Regions from separate parts of the Mycobacterium sp. NGS51 genome, predicted to be linked through region 3. Evidence: riboswitches for the same ligand, from Rfam matches in the RefSeq annotation. Region 3 holds a riboswitch; each other region holds the start of a gene.
The links. A riboswitch is a leader RNA that binds a small molecule or an ion and turns the genes downstream of it on or off. The one in region 3 is predicted to bind cobalamin.
Positions count from the first base shown of each region.

Region 1: linked by a shared signal. The riboswitch ahead of AC5Y5W_RS14695 (PPE family protein) and the one ahead of metE (5-methyltetrahydropteroyltriglutamate--homocysteine S-methyltransferase) in region 3 are both predicted to bind cobalamin.
Region 2: linked by a shared signal. The riboswitch ahead of AC5Y5W_RS21655 (ABC transporter substrate-binding protein) and the one ahead of metE (5-methyltetrahydropteroyltriglutamate--homocysteine S-methyltransferase) in region 3 are both predicted to bind cobalamin.

Region 1 covers NZ_JCALCV010000011.1:11,400-17,205, forward strand. The annotation lists gene yhjD (inner membrane protein YhjD) at 1-573, opposite strand, end outside; gene trpS (tryptophan--tRNA ligase) at 594-1,613, opposite strand; gene AC5Y5W_RS14695 (PPE family protein) at 1,662-3,317, opposite strand; cobalamin riboswitch at 3,429-3,588, opposite strand; gene ephH (epoxide hydrolase EphH) at 3,698-4,528, shown strand; gene AC5Y5W_RS14705 (NADP-dependent isocitrate dehydrogenase) at 4,515-5,747, opposite strand.
Region 2 covers NZ_JCALCV010000021.1:67,416-73,221, reverse strand. The annotation lists gene AC5Y5W_RS21670 (TIGR03089 family protein) at 1-77, shown strand, start outside; gene AC5Y5W_RS21665 (DUF1490 family protein) at 160-441, shown strand; gene ctpC (manganese-exporting P-type ATPase CtpC) at 451-2,586, shown strand; cobalamin riboswitch at 2,648-2,815, shown strand; gene AC5Y5W_RS21655 (ABC transporter substrate-binding protein) at 2,848-4,050, shown strand; gene AC5Y5W_RS21650 (FecCD family ABC transporter permease) at 4,047-5,084, shown strand; gene AC5Y5W_RS21645 (ATP-binding cassette domain-containing protein) at 5,081-5,806, shown strand, end outside.
Region 3 covers NZ_JCALCV010000002.1:39,900-45,705, reverse strand. The annotation lists gene AC5Y5W_RS02860 (DUF3556 domain-containing protein) at 1-1,370, shown strand, start outside; gene metE (5-methyltetrahydropteroyltriglutamate--homocysteine S-methyltransferase) at 1,367-3,643, opposite strand; cobalamin riboswitch at 3,775-3,992, opposite strand; partial or broken gene AC5Y5W_RS02850 (SDR family oxidoreductase) at 4,107-4,748, opposite strand; gene AC5Y5W_RS02845 (thiolase family protein) at 4,835-5,806, shown strand, end outside.

The DNA.
Region 1 (5,806 bases), on a different contig from region 3:
CACGTCCAGCATCGGCACGTTGTGAATGCCCAGCCAGCCAAGCACTTTGGCCATCGGTGCGGCACTGGCCAGCGCGCTCAGCGCCAAGGTCGCGATGATCGCGACGAACGTGGACACCATCGCAAACAGATCCGACAGCTTGGTCCGGACGAATCCGGGTCGCTCGCCGCGCTGCATCCACATCTCGCTGAGCGCTTCGCGGAGATGGGCCATCCAGCTCAGGCCCGCCCACGCCGCGGTGGCCAAACCGATCAGGCCGACTGAGGCGCGCGAGTCGATCGCGGTATTCATCAAATCGACGACCTGTTGGCCCAAGTTACCGGGCACACTGGCCCGCACCTTGTGGTCGATCTCGGCCAGTAGCGCGGGCCGGCGCGACAAGACGAAGCCGCCAACGGCGAAACCGACCATCAGCAAGGGAAACAGCGCAAAGATCGTGTAGTAGGTGAGGCCGGCCGCGAAATAGTTGCCCCTGGCGTCATTGAAACGCTCGTTGGCCTGCATCACGCGGTCGAACCACCCGTACCGCGCACGCAGCCGATCCAGAAGTCCGGGTTGGGCCGATTCGCTCATGACCTCCGCATCGTCGCGGACTAGAAACGTCGTGGAAGAAACCCTAGCCGGTCGTAGACACGATCGACCGTTTTTGCCGCCACATCCTGCGCTCGTGCCGCCCCATTAGCCAGCACTGACTCCAATTCGGCCGGATCTGCGAGCAACTCGTCGACCCGGGTCTTGATCGGTGTCACGAATTCGACGACGGCGTCGGCGGTGTCCTTCTTCAGGTCGCCATAGCCCCGCCCGGCGTAATGCCCTACCAAGGTGTCGAGGTCGACACCGCTGACCGCGGACTGGATCCCGAGCAGATTCGACACCCCGGGTTTGGCCACCGGGTCATAGCGGATGTCGCGTTCGCTGTCGGTTACCGCCGAGCGAATCTTCTTGGCCGACAACCGCGGATCGTCGAGCAAGTTGATCAGGCCGGCGTCGGTCGCTGCCGATTTGCTCATCTTGGCTGACGGGTCTTGCAAATCGTAGATCTTCGCGGTGACCTTGGGGATGAGCAGGTCGGGAACGACGAAAGTATCCGGGAACCGGCTGTTGAAGCGCTGCGCGACATCGCGGGCCAATTCGAGATGCTGGCGCTGGTCCTCGCCGACCGGCACCAGTTCGGCGTCATAGGCCAGCACGTCGGCAGCCTGCAGTACCGGGTAGGTGAACAGCCCCACCGTCGTCGACTCGGCGCCCTGGCGCGTCGACTTGTCTTTGAACTGCGTCATCCGGGAGGCCTGGCCGAAACCGGTGAAACAGCCCAGCACCCAAGCCAGCTGCGTGTGGGCCGGCACGTGACTTTGCACGAAGATCGTGCTGCGGGCCGGGTCGACGCCCAGCGCGAGATACTGCGCCGCGGTGACCAGCGTGCGCCGCCGCAACACGTCGGGCTCCTGCGGGATGGTGATGGCGTGCAGGTCGACCACGCAGAAGAACGTGTCATGGTCGTCCTGCAACTCGGCCCAATGAGTCACCGCACCCAGAGCATTGCCGAGGTGAAGCGAGTCAGAGGTGGGCTGCACACCGGAGAAGACCCGGCGGGTTGCGGTAGCGGTGTTCATGATGGCTCGATCTTTTCACGCGGGCCCCGGCCGGCGGCCCACGGTCACTCAGTCGGGCCCGTGATCCCAGGTGCGCGGCATCATCGGCGCCGTGGAGCCGCCGCCGTAGGAGTCACCGGTCACTGTGGTCAACCCCGCCGGCTGTGCCCCGGCCACCGTGCGTTCGGTCCCGGCAAATCCCATTGGTCCCGCGCCCTGATCCGAGGCCACGACCGCGGGCTCTGACTCCAGGTCCATGTATTCGTACCCGCGGCCCAGTTGTGTGACCTCCGCCCGCCGGTGCCGCCCACCCGGGGCCTGGTCTTCCATAGCCGCCGCAGCCACCAAAGGCTGAGCACCGTGGGCATGTCGCGCCTTCTTGCGGCGGGCGCTGGTGCTGGCCGCCCGCCGCGCATCGGCGGTCAGTCCACCGAGCATGTACGCCAACCCGTCCATGGTCAGACCCACCGGTGGCGCTGACGGCGCCGGCGGCGGGGCCACGGGTGCCGGCGGCGCCGGGGCCGTTGCCGGCGCGGGGACGGGCGACGGTGCAGGTGCCGGAGCCGGGACGGGAGGCGGGGTCGGCGCCAGCGCCAATGCCAACGGCGGAGGGGCCGGGATGACGGGCATCACCGGGATGCCGTGCAGGTGCAAACCCACGCCCACGGCGCCGCCCAGCAGTACCGGTGCAGCCACCAGCGGAACCAACGGAAGGGTCAGCAGCGGCAGAAAAACCGGCAGCAGGGTCGTCTCCAGCAAAGTCTTGAGCAGCGCGATGGTGTCGGTGATGATCGTGCCGATGGCTTCGACGGTGGTGAACAGAATGGTGAAAGCGATCGTCGCGGGGTTACCGGTCGCGAATGCGGCGGCAAGATCCGCCCCGATGAATCCGAAGGTTTGCGACAGCAGCGCAACGTACGTTCCGATGTCCATCGGGTAGCCGAGGGCGAACGCAATGTTGGCCGGGTTGAGGTAGGTCAGCGGATTACCGAGCACCGGCAGCCAGGGATCAAACCCGGCGAACATGTCCTGGAAGAACGGGTCGCTCATCAGACCGTCGATCAGCGGTTGGAAGACCCTGTCGAAAAAGTCGGTGAACCCGCTGTTGTTCAGCCAATCAAGGACGTCGTCCTGCCGGTCGGGGGGCAGCGGTGACGGCTGATCGGCAGCGGCCGCCGAGGTGTCGGCTTTCATGATCTGCGGCGCAGGCGTGGTTTGCGGTGACGCCGCGACCGCAGCGGTGGCGACAGTTTGATAGGTGCCCATCACGGTGGCGGCCTGAATCCACATCCGCACGTAGTCGGCCTCGTTCAGCGCGATCGGAATCGCGTTGACGCCGAAGAAATTCGTCGCCACCAACGCCGCGTGGGCGGCATGGTTGGCGGCCAGCTCGGCCAGCGTCGGCATGGCCGCCAGCGCACTGATGTAGGCCGTGGCGGCGGTTTCATGCCGGGCCGCTCGCACGGCGCTATCGGTGGCGGCTTGCATCAGCCACGCCAGATACGGCGCGTGGGCGGCCACGTAGCTCTCGGCGGTCGGACCGTCCCACGTCCCGGCCTGCACCGCTCCCAACAGCGCGGTGAGTTCCTCAGCCGCCTCGAGGTATTCGGTGCCCAGCGAATTCCACGCCGTCGCAGCGGCCAGCAGCGAGCCGGGGCCGGGACCACTGGACAGCAGCGTCGAATGCACTTCCGGCGGCGCGGCCATCCAAATTGGCGCGGTCACCGCCCACTACCTGAAATCGCAGCGGATTTATCGAAATGGGCAGCCGCGACGGCCGACCCTGACATGCATGGCATGGCGATTCGTCAGCTCTCTCGGGGTACACCGCCCCGGGTAGCAGGATGCGACGACGCGAGTGTCCTGGCTCTCGGATCGTTGCTCGCCTCGCCTTCCAGCTCGCAGCCGTGGCGGATGAGGGTCGCTCCCCGATGACAGTGGCGGGACCGCGCCGGACTTGCACCGGCTTCCTGCAACGTCGTCGCCTTACCGGCGGATTATGGCATGCCAATCCCGTCATTCGCGAATCAGTCGCAAGACGCCGGCGATCTGCAATTCCAATGGCGCAATTGCGAGTACCGGCGGTATCGCCATAGTGTCGGCATATGCGCGCGCCAATTCATCTGGGTACCGGAGAACCGGTCCTGCTGCTACATCCTTTTCTGATCTCGCAGCTGGTATGGGAGACCGTCGCCCAGCAATTGGCCGACACCGGCCGCTATGAGGTGTTCGCCCCGACGATGGCCGGCCACAACGGCGGGCCCTACTCGGGTACCTGGTTTCTGAGCTCGGAGGTACTGGCCGATCACGTGGAGCGGCAACTCGATGAGCTGGGCTGGAACACCGCCCACATCGTCGGCAACTCGCTGGGCGGCTGGGTGGCGTTCGAACTGGAGAGCCGGGGCCGGGCCCGCACCATCACCGGAATCGCCCCGGCGGGCGGATGGACGCGGTGGAGCCCGACCAAGTTCGAGGTGATCGCCAAGTTCGTGATGGGCATGCCGGTATGGGCGCTGGCCCGCTGGCTCGGGCCGCGCGCGTTGCAACTGCCGTTCAGCCGCCGGCTGGCCACCCTGCCGATCAGTGGACCACCGGAAGGCGTCAGCGAAGCCGAGCTCCGGGCGATCATCGACGACGTTGCGCACTGCCCGGCCTACTTCCAGTTGCTGATCAAAGCGCTGTTGATGCCCGGACTGGCGGACTTGGCGCAGACCGCCGTTCCCGCCCATCTGGTGATCTGCGAAAAGGACCGGGTCTTTCCGGGGCCGAGATCCCACCGCTACTTCAGGGGCCAACTTCCCAAGGGCACGCAGGTGACTGAGCTGGACGGTGTCGGTCACATCCCGATGTTCGAAGCGCCGGGCCGCATCACCGAAGTCATCACCGATTTCCTCGACCAATACAGCCCGCCGATTCGCGAGATCAGGTCGAGCTGAGGGCCTTGTCCAGGTTCTCGGCGATCGTGTTGAGGAACTCCTCGCTGGTCTGCCAGTCTTGATCCTTACCGATCAGCAGTGCGAGGTCCTTGGTCATCTGGCCACCCTCGACGGTGGTGACGACGACGTCTTCCAGCTTCTGAGCGAACTCGCTCACCTCGGGGGTGTTGTCCAGCTTGCCGCGGTGCTGCAACCCCCGGGTCCACGCGAAGATCGAGGCGATCGGGTTGGTGGAGGTGGGCTTGCCTTCCTGGTACTGACGGAAATGCCGCGTGACGGTGCCATGCGCGGCTTCGGCCTCGACCGTCTTACCATCGGCGGTCATCAGCACCGACGTCATCAGCCCGAGTGAACCGTAGCCCTGCGCCACCGCGTCGGATTGCACGTCGCCGTCATAGTTCTTGCAGGCCCAGACATAGCCGCCCTCCCACTTCAGGCAGGCCGCCACCATGTCGTCGATCAACCGGTGCTCGTAGGTCAGTCCGGCTTTGTCGAACTTGTCCTTGAACTCCTCGTCGTAGATGCGCTGGAACTCATCTTTGAACATGCCGTCATAAGACTTGAGGATGGTGTTCTTGGTCGACAGGTACACCGGGTAGTTCTCTTGCAGGCCATAGGCAAACGACGTGCGGGCGAAGTCCTGGATCGATTCCTTGAAGTTGTACATCCCCATCACCACACCGCCGTCTTCGGGAATGCTCACCATTTCATGCACAACCGGCTCGCTGTCGTCATTGGGCGTGAAGGTCAGTGTGACGGTGCCGGGGCGGTCCACTTTGAAGTTCGTCGCACGATACTGGTCGCCAAAAGCGTGCCGGCCGATGATAATCGGCTTCTTCCACCCGGGAACCAACCGCGGAACGTTCGAAATCATGATCGGCTCGCGAAATATTGTGCCGCCCAGAATGTTTCGGATCGTTCCGTTCGGCGACGACCACATGGTCTTGAGGTCGAACTCCTTGACGCGGGCCTCGTCGGGGGTGATGGTCGCGCACTTGACGCCGACGCCGTGCTTCTTGATGGCATAGGCGCAGTCGATCGTCACCTGGTCGTCCGTGTCGTCGCGGTGCTCGATGCCCAGGTCGTAGTAATCCAGGTTGATGTCGAGGTGCGGAAAGATCAGCAAATCCTTGATCCACTGCCAGATAACACGTGTCATCTCGTCGCCGTCGAGCTCTACTACCGTGCCTTTGACTTTGATCTTTCCGCCGTCAGACATCTGAGTCCGATCCTCCTACCCGACGATTAACGCCGCCTTGTGGGCAACCTGGTGAGCCC
Region 2 (5,806 bases), on a different contig from region 3:
TGCAGGTCGCCAACCCGGATGCCGCGGCGCTGCCCCGCAAGGTGGAGACCGAGAAAGTCACCCGCGTCCTCGAGTAGGAGGCAACCTACATATATTGGTATCGCAATATTTCTATGTTAATGTCGGAAGCGGACAGCCCCGACAGGATGGAGTGTGGCGATGTTGGTGCACGGGCTACTCGGGAAAGCGGCCGGAACGGTGGTCACCGGGCTGGTCGGGGTAAGCGCCTACGAAGCGCTGCGCAAGGCGCTGGGCTCGGCGCCGGTGCACAACGCCGCAGTCACCGCGACCGAGTGGAGTCTGCGCGGGACGCGGCGCGCCGAGGAAGCAGCGGAGTCGGCCCGGCTCAAAGTGGCCGACGTCGTCGCCGAGGCCCGCGAGCGCATCGGTGAAGAGGCGCCGCCGCCGGCGATCGGCGATCACGGCGACCACGAACACTGACCCTTGGCCATGACTGACCTTGCCGTCATTTCCGACGCGGCCGGGCGGATGCGGGTACAGGTCCCGTGGGTGCGGTCGAACTCCCGGCGCGCCGTCGCGGTGGAAGAGGCGGTCGACAAGCAGAACGGGGTGCGGGCGGTGCACGCCTACCCGCACACCGGCTCGGTCGTCGTGTGGTATTCGCCGAAACGCTGCGACCGCTCGGCGGTGCTTGCCGCGATCGACTCGGCCGAACACGTTGCGGCCGAACTGATTCCCGCACGCACGCCGCGCTCGGCCGATGTCCGCAACACCGAGGTGCTGCGCATGGTGGTCGGCGGCGCGGCGCTGGCATTGCTCGGGGTGCGCCGCTACGTCTTCAATCGGCCGCCGCTGCTGGGTTCGAGCGGCCAGTTGGTTGCGACCGGCGCAACGGTGTTCATGGGCTATCCCTTCCTGCGCGGCGCGCTGCGATCGCTGCGGTCCGGCCGTGCCGGCACCGATGCGCTGGTGACCGCGGCGACCGTGGCCAGCCTGGTGCTGCGCGAGAACGTCGTCGCGCTCACGGTGCTGTGGCTGCTCAATATCGGTGAGTACCTCCAGGATTTGACGCTGCGACGGACCCGGCGGGCCATTTCGGATTTGCTGCGCGGCACCGCCGACACCGCCTGGATACGGCTGGACGACGGCAACGAGGTGCAGGTGCCGATCGACACCGTGCAGGTCGGCGACGACGTGGTGATTCACGATCACGTGGCGATACCGGTCGACGGCGAAGTGGTCGACGGCGAGGCGGTTGTCGACCAGTCTGCGATCACCGGCGAAACCCTGCCGGTCAGCATCGTCACCGGGTCTGACGTGCATGCCGGCTCGGTGGTGCTGCGCGGCCGTTTGGTCGTGCGCGCCCGCGCCGTCGGCAACGAAACAGCCATCGGCCGCATCGTCACCAGAGTCGAAGAGGCGCAACAAGATCGCGCGCCGATCCAAACCGTCGGCGAGAACTTCTCCCGCCGCTTCGTTCCGATTTCGTTCATCGTCTCGGCGATCACCCTGGCGATCACCGGAGATGTGCGACGCGCGATGACCATGCTGCTCATCGCGTGCCCGTGCGCCGTGGGGCTGGCGACACCGACGGCGATCAGCGCGGCGATCGGCAACGGTGCTCGTCGCGGCATCCTGATCAAGGGCGGCTCACACCTCGAGCAGGCCGGCCGGGTAGACGCCATCGTGTTCGACAAGACCGGGACGCTCACCGTCGGCCGCCCGGTCGTCACCAACATCATTGCCATCCACCGGGATTGGCAACCCGAGCAGGTCCTGGCCTACGCGGCCAGCTCGGAACTGCACTCGCGGCATCCGCTTGCCGAGGCGGTGATCAGATCCACCGAGGAACGCCGCATCATCATTCCGCCGCACGAGGAATGCGAGGTGCTGGTCGGCCTGGGGATGCGGACCTGGGCCGACGGCCGCACGCTGCTGCTGGGCAGCCCATCGCTGCTGCGCTCCGAAAACGTCGCGGTGACAACCGAAGCGGCCGACTGGGTGGACAAGTTGCGCCAGCAGGCCGAAACGCCGCTGCTGCTGGCGGTCGACGGCATCCTGGTGGGACTGATCAGCCTGCGCGACGAAGTGCGCTCCGAGGCCACCGATGTCTTACACCAGCTGCGGGCCAACGGGATTCGCCGCATCGTCATGCTCACCGGTGACCACCCGGAGATCGCCAAGGTGGTTGCCGCCGAGTTGGGCATCGACGAGTGGCGGGCCGAGGTGCTGCCGGAGGACAAACTCGAAGTGGTGCGCGAGCTGCAGGACGAAGGGCATGTCGTCGGGATGGTCGGCGACGGCATCAACGACGCTCCCGCGCTGGCGGCCGCCGACATCGGAATCGCCATGGGACTGGCCGGAACCGACGTCGCCGTCGAAACCGCCGACGTCGCATTGGCCAACGACGATTTGCGGCGCCTGCTCGATGTGGGCGATCTCGGGTCGCGTGCGGTCGAGGTGATCCGGCAGAACTACGGCATGTCCATCGCGGTCAACGCCGCCGGGCTGCTGATCGGCGCGGGCGGCGCGCTGTCGCCGGTGCTGGCCGCAATCCTGCACAACGCGTCGTCGGTGGCCGTCGTCGCCAACAGCTCGCGGTTGATCCGCTACCGCCTCGATTAGCCGCCGTGCAAGAATTCCGCCGGCGACGATGCAGAGCGGAAGCGATGAGGAGGAGCGGCGTATATATTGTCGCCGTTAAGGCGATGACGATGCAGGAAGCCGGTGTGAGTCCGGCGCGGTCCCGCCACTGTCATCGGGGAGCGACCCTCATCGGCCACGGCCAGCCGGCTGGAAGGCGAGGCGAGCAGCGATCCGAAAGCCAGGACACTGCCGTCATCGCGTCCTGCGAACCGGGGCGGTGTACCCCGAGAGAGCTGACCGATGTCACGTCCGCCGTGGATAGTTCTTGTCGTCATCACCACCCTGGCGCTCAGCGTGGGCGCCTGCGCCCCGTCGTCGGACAAGCCGTCCGACACCAGCACCTCCGATACGCCAGGCTGCATCAGCGCCTTCGACCCGAACGCCGATTACTTCCCGGACAAGTCGGCGGTCCACGACGCCACCAATTTCACGATCAGCTACCACAACAGCTATCAGGTCCTGACCGTCAAACAGCCCTACCCGAACGGATCACCCCAGTCGTATGTGCTGGTGCGCTGCGGGGCCCCGGCGCCAGCGCTGACCGGCGACCTGGCACACGCGCCGCAGATCACGGTGCCCGTCACCAGCCTGTATTCCGCGTCGACCACCCATCTGGGCATGATCGACGAACTCGGCCAGACCGACGTGGTCACCGGTCTGGCCGATACCGCCAACGCCGTCAGCCCGCAGATCCGCCGGCGCATCGACGCCGGCAAGGTCGCCGACTACGCGCCGGGCCAGCAGATCAACGTCGAGTCGGTGATCGCGGGCCACCCCGATGTGCTGGTCACCGCGGGCACCGACGATCCGAGTTACGCCAAGCTGCGCGACGCCGGCATCGACGTGGTTGCCGACGCCGAATGGCTGGAGGCCACGCCGTTGGGCCGGGCGGAGTGGGTCAAGGTGTTCGCCGCGCTGACGGGCACCGAGAAGAAGGCCGACGGGATTTACGACGGGCTGCGCGAGGACTACCGCAACGTCGCAGCCAAGACGGCCGGCGTGCGGCCCGCCGAGGTGTTGCCGGGAACCATGTACCAAGGCACCTGGTCGGTGCCGGCCGGCGGCGACTACGCGGGACGGTTGATTGTCGACGCCGGCGGTGACTATCCGTGGTCGCGCGACCCGAACACCGGAAGCCTGCAGCTGAGCTTCGAATCCGTCTACGCCAAGGCCGGACATGCTCCGGTGTGGCTGGTGAGCACCAACTGGAGAACACTCGATGACGCGCTGGCCACCGACAACCGCTACAGCGAGCTGACGGCGGTCCGCGACGGGCAAGTCTGGTCGGCGACCAAGGCGATCGGCCCCGGCGGCGGCAACGACTACTGGGAGCGCGGCGTGGCCCGGCCCGACCTGGTGCTGGCAGATCTGGTGGCGATCCTGCATCCCGAGCTGGCACCCAACCACCGCTTCGAGTTCTATCGACAGGTCACCGGCGCGTGAGCAGGGCGGCGGCCGCGCTGACGGCGCTGGCCGCGGCGGTGGCGGTGCTGACGCTGCTGGGGATTGCGCTGGGCCCGGTGCGGGTGCCGCTGTTCGACACGGTCCGCGTCCTGGCCGGTGCCGACCCGTCGGACCCTCGCTGGCAGGTGATCGTGGCGAGCATGCGCGTGCCGCGGGTGCTGACCGCGGTCGCGGCCGGTGCCGGGCTGGGCGTGGCCGGCCTACAGATGCAGACCCTGTTCCGCAACGCGCTCGCCGACCCGTACGTGTTGGGCGTCAGCTCGGGCGCGAGCCTCGGGGTGGCCGTCGTGGTGATCGCCGGTGCCGGATCCACCGCCGGATTCACCGCGGGTTTGGCCGGCGGCGGTCGCGCCGGCGTGGTGCTCGCTGCGGCGCTGGGGGCCGCGGCCGTGCTAGCGATGGTGCTGGCGCTGGCCCGCTGGGTGCGGTCGGCTGCGACGCTGCTGTTGATCGGCGTGATGGTGGGCGCGGCCAGTACCGCGGTCGTCAGTGTGCTGCTGGTGTATGCGGATCCGCAGCGTGTCCAGCAATATCTGCTCTGGGGACTGGGCAGCTTCGCCGGCACCACCTGGGCCGACTTGCGCCTGCTGTTGCCGTGCGTCGCAGTGGGCGTGGCGGCCGCGGCGATGACGGTCCGTGCTCTCAACGCGCTGCTGCTCGGCGAGGGTTATGCCCGCACGATGGGGATCGACGTCGGGCGGGCCCGGACGATCGCGGTGGCGTCGGCGTCGCTGTTGGCCGGTGTGACGACGGCGTTCTGCGGCCCGATCGCTTTCCTCGGGCTGGCGGTACCGCACCTGTCCCGTATTGCGTTGGGTACCTCCGATCACCGCGTGCTGGTTCCCGGCGTGGTCCTGATGGGAGCGGCTGTCGCGCTGGGCTGTGCGATTGTCAGCCAGGTGCCCGGGAGCGACTCCGTGCTGCCGGTCAACGCGGTCACCGCGCTGATCGGGGCGCCGTTCGTCGTCGTCGTGCTGCTGCGCAGTCGCCGCGGGGTGGGCATCGAGCGATGATCGAGTTGCGTGACTTGGCAATCGGCTACCGCAGCCGGCGTCGGACCAGCACCGTGGCCGCCGGGCTGCAGGCGGTGGCCCGCCGCGGCGAGCTGACGGTTGTGTTGGGGCCCAACGGATGCGGCAAGTCCACGCTGATCCGAACCCTGTGCGGATTGCAACCCGCTCTCGGCGGGCAGGTGCTGCTGGACGGGTGCGACATAGCTGCGGTGCCGCCCGACGAACTGGCCCGGCGGGTGGCGGTGGTGCTCACCGACCGCATCGACCCGGGCCTGCTCTCCGCGCGTGAACTCGTTGGCCTGGGCCGCATCCCGTACCTGAGCCGCAGCGCCCGGCTCACCACTGACGACAACGCCGTCATCGACTGGGCCTTGGCCGCAGTCGACGCAAGCAACCTGGCCTCGCGCCCGGCCGCCGAACTCTCCGACGGCGAACGGCAGCGGGTGCTCACGGCCCGGGCTCTGGCCCAGCAGCCTTCGGTGCTGGTGCTCGACGAGCCGACGGCCTTTCTGGACGTGCCGTCGCGGGCCGGCCTGGTCGAGATGTTGCGCGGCCTGGCCCGCGACCACGGCCTGGCGATCGTGATGTCAACTCATGACCTGGAACTCGCGTTACGGGTCGCTGACCGGGTGTGGCTGCTCGGCCCGGACGGTGCGCTGCTCGACGCGATCCCCGAGGAACTCATGCTCGCCGGACACATCGGCGAGCTGTTCGACTGCGGC
Region 3 (5,806 bases):
TCCGGCTACCGCCGTGGCCGGATCGAATACCGCTGACCAAAGGTGACGGGCGCACCCCGTTCGACGCGCTGCTCTACGGCGCCTTGCTGGTGCTGCTGGTCATCGCACTGTTCTCCGACGGCACCGGCCCCGCCCCGGCGCTGGGGACGACGGTCGGGGTGCTACCGGCCTGGCAGATCTGGGCGGTGCTGGGCGTGCTGGCAGTGCTCGGCCTGCGCGACAAAGTCATCTTCCTGGCCGCCCGCGGCGAGGTGTATGCCTCGTTCACCGTCGCCTTCCTGTTCACCGGCTACGGCGTGGACATGATCCTGGGCGCCAAACTGGTGTGCCTCGTCATCTGGCTGGGTGCCGCGACGTCGAAACTCAACAAACACTTCCCGTTCGTCATCTCGACGATGATGAGCAACAACCCGCTGTTTCGCTCCCGGTCGATGAAACGGAAGTTCTTCGAACACTTCCCGGACGATTTGCGCCCGGGCCGGCGGTCACGCTGGCTCGCGCATTTTTCCACGGTGATCGAGGGACTGGTGCCGCTGGTGCTGTTCTTCAGCCATGGCGGCTGGCTCACGGCAATCGCCGCGTTCGTCATGCTGTGCTTCCACTGGGGCATCCTGTCGGCGATTCCGATGGGCGTGCCGTTGGAGTGGAACGTCTTCATGATGTTTTGCGTGCTGGCGCTGTTCGTCGGCCACCCCTCCGTCGGGCTCGGTGACTTGACGTCGCCGTTGCCGATACTGCTGTTCGCCGTCGTCGCGGGGACGGTGGTGCTCGGAAACCTGTTTCCGCGCAAGGTGTCCTTCCTGCCGGGCATGCGCTACTACGCGGGTAACTGGGATACCACGCTGTGGTGCGTCAAGCCCTCCGCTGACGAGAAGATCGGCAAGGGCATTGTGGCGATCGCCAGCATGCCCGCCGCTCAACTGGAGAAGTTCTACGGGAGCAAGGAAGCCGCCCAGATCCCGATGTACATGGGATATGCGTTCCGCGCGTTCAACACCCACGGCCGGGCCTTGTTCACGTTGGCGCACCGCGCCATGGCCGGCCAGAACGAGGACGACTACGTCCTCACCGACGGTGAGCGGATCACCAGCACCGCCATCGGCTGGAATTTCGGCGACGGGCACTTCAGCAACGAGCAGCTGGTTGCCGCGCTGCACAAGCGTTGCCACTTCGAACCCGGCGAGCTGCGCATCGTGATGCTCGACGCCCAGCCGATCCACCGCCAGACCCAGCGGTATCGGCTGGTCGACGCCGCCACCGGCGAGTTCGAGCGCGGCTACGTGTGCGTCGCCGATATGGTGACCCGCCAGCCGTGGGATGACGACATCCCGGTGCAGGTGTATGAAAGCCGGGCAGCGGCGCCCGATTAGCCTTCGCGCACCTTCGTCGCCGCGCTCACCATGTGCTGCAGCGACGCCTTCACCTCGTCGATACTGCGCGTCTTCAGTCCGCAGTCGGGATTGACCCACAGCCGCTCCGCGGGAACGGCTTTCAGTGCTGCTTGCAGTGAAGTCGCGATCTCCGACTCGGCCGGCACCCGCGGCGAGTGGATGTCGTAGACGCCCGGGCCGACGCTGTTGGCAAAGCCGACCGCGTTGAGGTCGTCGAGCACCTCCATGTGCGAGCGGGCCGCCTCGATGGACGTCACATCGGCGTCGAGGTCGGCGATCGCCCCGATCACTTCACCGAACTCCGAATAGCACAGATGGGTGTGGATCTGCGTCGAGTCGGCGACGCCGGACGTCGCCAACCGGAACGCGCCGACCGCCCACTGCAGGTACGCGTCCTGATCGACACGCCGCAGCGGCAACAACTCCCGCAGCGCGGGCTCGTCGACCTGGATGACCCCGATGCCCGCCGACTGCAGATCCACCGTCTCGTCACGGATCGCCAGCGCAACCTGTTTGGCGGTGTCGGCCAGCGGCTGGTCGTCGCGGACGAACGACCACGCCAGGACCGTCACCGGGCCGGTCAGCATGCCCTTGACCGGCTTCTCGGTCAGCGACTGCGCGTAGGTGATCCAGTCGACGGTCATCGGACGCGGCCGCGCCACGTCACCGTAGAGGATCGGCGGGCGCACGCAGCGGCTGCCGTAGGACTGCACCCAGCCGTTCTGGGTGGCGAAGAATCCGTCGAGTTGTTCGGCGAAGTACTGCACCATGTCGTTGCGTTCCGGCTCGCCGTGCACCAGCACGTCGAGTCCGAGTTGCTCCTGCAGGGCAATGACGTCGGCGATCTCGGACTTCATCCGCGCGACGTACTCGCTCTGGTCGATCTCGCCGGTCCGCAACGCCGCCCGGGCCTTGCGGATCGCCGAGGTCTGCGGGTAGGAGCCGATCGTCGTCGTCGGCAACAGCGGCAGCTGGAGCCGTTCCTGTTGGCTGCTGCGGCGATCGGCCGCGGGTCCGCGTTGGTTACCCGATGCGACGATCGAATCGATGCGGGCGCGGATCTGGCCGTTGTGTAGCCGCGGATCCGAACGGCGCGACGCCACTGCGGCATTGGAGGCCGCGATCTCGTCGGCCACCGCGTCGCGGCCCTCGCGCAGCGCACGCGCGAGCGTGACGACCTCGTGCACCTTCTCGGCGCCGAACGCCAGCCAGCTGCGCAGGTTGTCGTCCAGATCGGTGGCGCCCTCTTCCAAAGCCAGGGAGTAGGGGACATGCAGGGTCGAGCACGACGTCGACACCGCAACTGCCTGCGCCGACCCCAGCAGCGTCGCCAGCCGGCTCAGCGCGGACTCCAGGTCGGTGCGCCAGATGTTGCGGCCGTTGACGATACCGGCGACCAGCGTCTTGCCGGCCAGCTCGGGAATCGATGCCAGCTCCGCGTTGGCGCCGCGGACCAGGTCCACGCCGATCGCCTCGACCGGCGTGCGAGCCAGTGCAGGCAGCGCGGCGCCGGGATCGCCGAAGTAGGTGGCGACATGGATCGCGGGCCGCCTGCCCACCGAGCCCAACGCGGTGTAGACGCGTTCGGCCAGCGCGGCCGCGTCGGCGGCGACATCGGTCACCAGCGCCGGCTCGTCCAACTGCACCCACTGCGCGCCATTGTCGGCCAGCAGCGACAGCAACTCGGTGTACACCGGGATCAGTTCGTCGAGGCGTTCGATCGGTGCACCGGCACCATCCACCGGCTTGCTCAGCAGCAGGAAGGTGATCGGGCCGATGACTACCGGTCGGGCGGGAATCCCTTGGTCGCGGGCCTCTTTCAGCTCGGCAAGCACCTTGTCGGGATGCAGCTCGAAGCGGGTGCCGGGCGCAATCTCGGGAACCAGGTAGTGGTAGTTGGTGTCGAACCACTTGGTCATCTCCAGCGGCGCGACGTCGTCGTTGCCGCGGGCCGCCGCAAAGTAACGGTCCAGCTCGTCGGCCACCTTCGCGACCCTGGCCGGCAGCGCGCCGAGCAGTACCGAGGTGTCGAGCATCTGGTCGTAGTAGGAGAACGTGTTCACCGGCACGGAGTCCAGCCCGGCCGCCGCCAATTCCGCCCAGGTGTCGCGGCGCAGGGTGGCGGCGACGGACTCCAGCTCAGATCGACTGGTCCGGCCGGCCCAGTAGCCTTCGGTTGCGCGTTTGAGTTCGCGGCGCGGACCGATGCGCGGGGAGCCGGTGATGGTGGCGGTAAACGGCTGAGCGGTCACGTGTTCGTCCTTCACTCGACGTGGTGGTCACCGCCAGCGGACGCACAGCCGATCGGGTGCACTGCGCCCGGTGGGCACGGCAACCGGTGCGGCCAACGCCCATCCCACGAGGCGGTGAACCGCCGGACGCGGCGCGTCCGGCACAGCTGGCAGGTCTTCGGACTCGCAGGCATGCACCATGTGGTGCTCCTAATGGCCGTCGCTTCCCGGTCGTTGACCAGTGCTTCTAGACGGCGGTCGTTCCTGCATACCGCTGCGGGACAGTCCCGGATTCTCACCGAGTTCCCTCTCGCGACGCATAGCCAACATGCCTCGCTCGATGCCGACACCTTGCGGCGACGGCAGACCAGTTGCGTAATCGAGACTACTAGGTGCGATGGCGGCGACCCGTCCCCCTCGCCGTTTCGCGGCTGGGGGTGCCCCCGGCGCCCGGCTTCGCCGCGCATGCGATCGCCGCGTCGGCGGCCAGCGCTTCGACGATGGGCACGTCGCCGTTGTTGAACTCGATGGTCCGCCCGATCGTCGCGTCGTCGTGCAGCACGGCCGCCGCCACCAGCGCGACGTCTTCGCGGGTGACTTCCCGGCCATGCGGTGCGGCACCGACGGCGATGTGCCCGGTCGCGGGATCGAGCGTGAGCCGACCGGGTCCCAATATGGTCCAGTCGAGGTCACTGCTGCGCAGATGGGCGTCGGCGGCGGCCTTGGCCTCGGCATAGGGAAAGAACGGATCGTCTTGCGGCACACCGTGGTCGGGTCCGGCCCCGAAATACGAGACCATCACGAAGCGCCGAACTCCGGCCTTGGCGGCGGCGTCGATGACCCGGACGGCGGCGTCGCGGTCGACGGCGTAGGTGCGGGCCGGATTGCCGCCGCCGGCGCCGGCGGAGAAGACCACCGCGTCATGTCCGGCCACCAGGTCGGCCAGGGCGTCGGTGTCGAGTTGCTCGATGTCGGCGACGACGGGTGTGGCCCCGGTAAGGGCAATTTCCTCGGCGTGGTCGGGATTGCGGAAAACCGACGTCACGGCGTCGCCGCGCTCGGTCAGGATTCGGGCCAGATGCATGGCGACCTTGCCGTGGCCGCCGATGACGACGATGCGTGCCATGCCGCCGACGCTACCTGGCAACCCCGCTCCCGACCCGCCTAGCGCCGTGGTCAAGAATCGAGGCACACGAGTCAAAGGAGAACGTCATGGCTGAAGCCGTCATCGTCGAAGCGGTGCGCTCACCGATCGGCAAACGCAACGGTGGTCTGTCCGGGGTGCATCCCGCCGACCTGTCCGCCCAGGTCCTCAACGGGCTCGTCGGCAAGGCCGGCGTCGACCCCGAGCTCGTCGACGACGTGATCTGGGGATGTGTCATGCAGGCCGGTGAGCAGGCCCTCGACATCGGTCGCACCGCGTTGCTGACGGCCGGCTGGCCCGAGAGCGTGCCGGGTGTCACCGTCGATCGTCAGTGTGGGTCCAGCCAGCAGTCGGTGCACTTCGCCGCCGCGGGTGTGGTCGCCGGTCACTACGACGTCGTCGTGGCCGGCGGTGTGGAGTCGATGTCGCGGGTGCCGATGGGCTCGTCGCTCGCCGGCGGTGGCAGGCCGTTCCCGCAGGGCTTCCTGGACCGCTACGACGGCGCGGTTCCGAACCAGGGCATCGGCGCCGAGATGATCGCCGAGCAGTGGGGATTCGACCGCACCACGCTCGACCAGTTCTCCCTCGACTCCCACGAAAAGGCCGCTGCGGCACAAGATTCCGGGGCGTTCGACGATGAGATCGTTGCCATCAAGGACCAGGACGGCAACACGATTCTCAAAGACGAAGGCATCCGCCGGGGCACACCGATGGAGAAGATGGCCCAGCTCAAGCCGGCCTTCAAAGAGGACGGCGTGATCCACGCCGGTAACTCCAGCCAGATCTCCGACGGTTCGGCTGCGCTGCTGTTCATGTCGGCGGAGAAGGCGAAGTCGTTGGGGCTCAAGCCGATCGCCAAGGTGCACACCGCGACGCTGGCCGGCTCCAACCCGGTGATCATGCTGACCGGGCCGATCCCGGCGACCCAGAAAGCGCTGAAGCGCTCCGGGCTGAGCCTGGACGAGATCGGTGCTTACGAGGTCAACGAGGCGTTCGCGCCGGTGCCGTTGGCTTGGCTGAAAGACATCGGCGCAGACGAG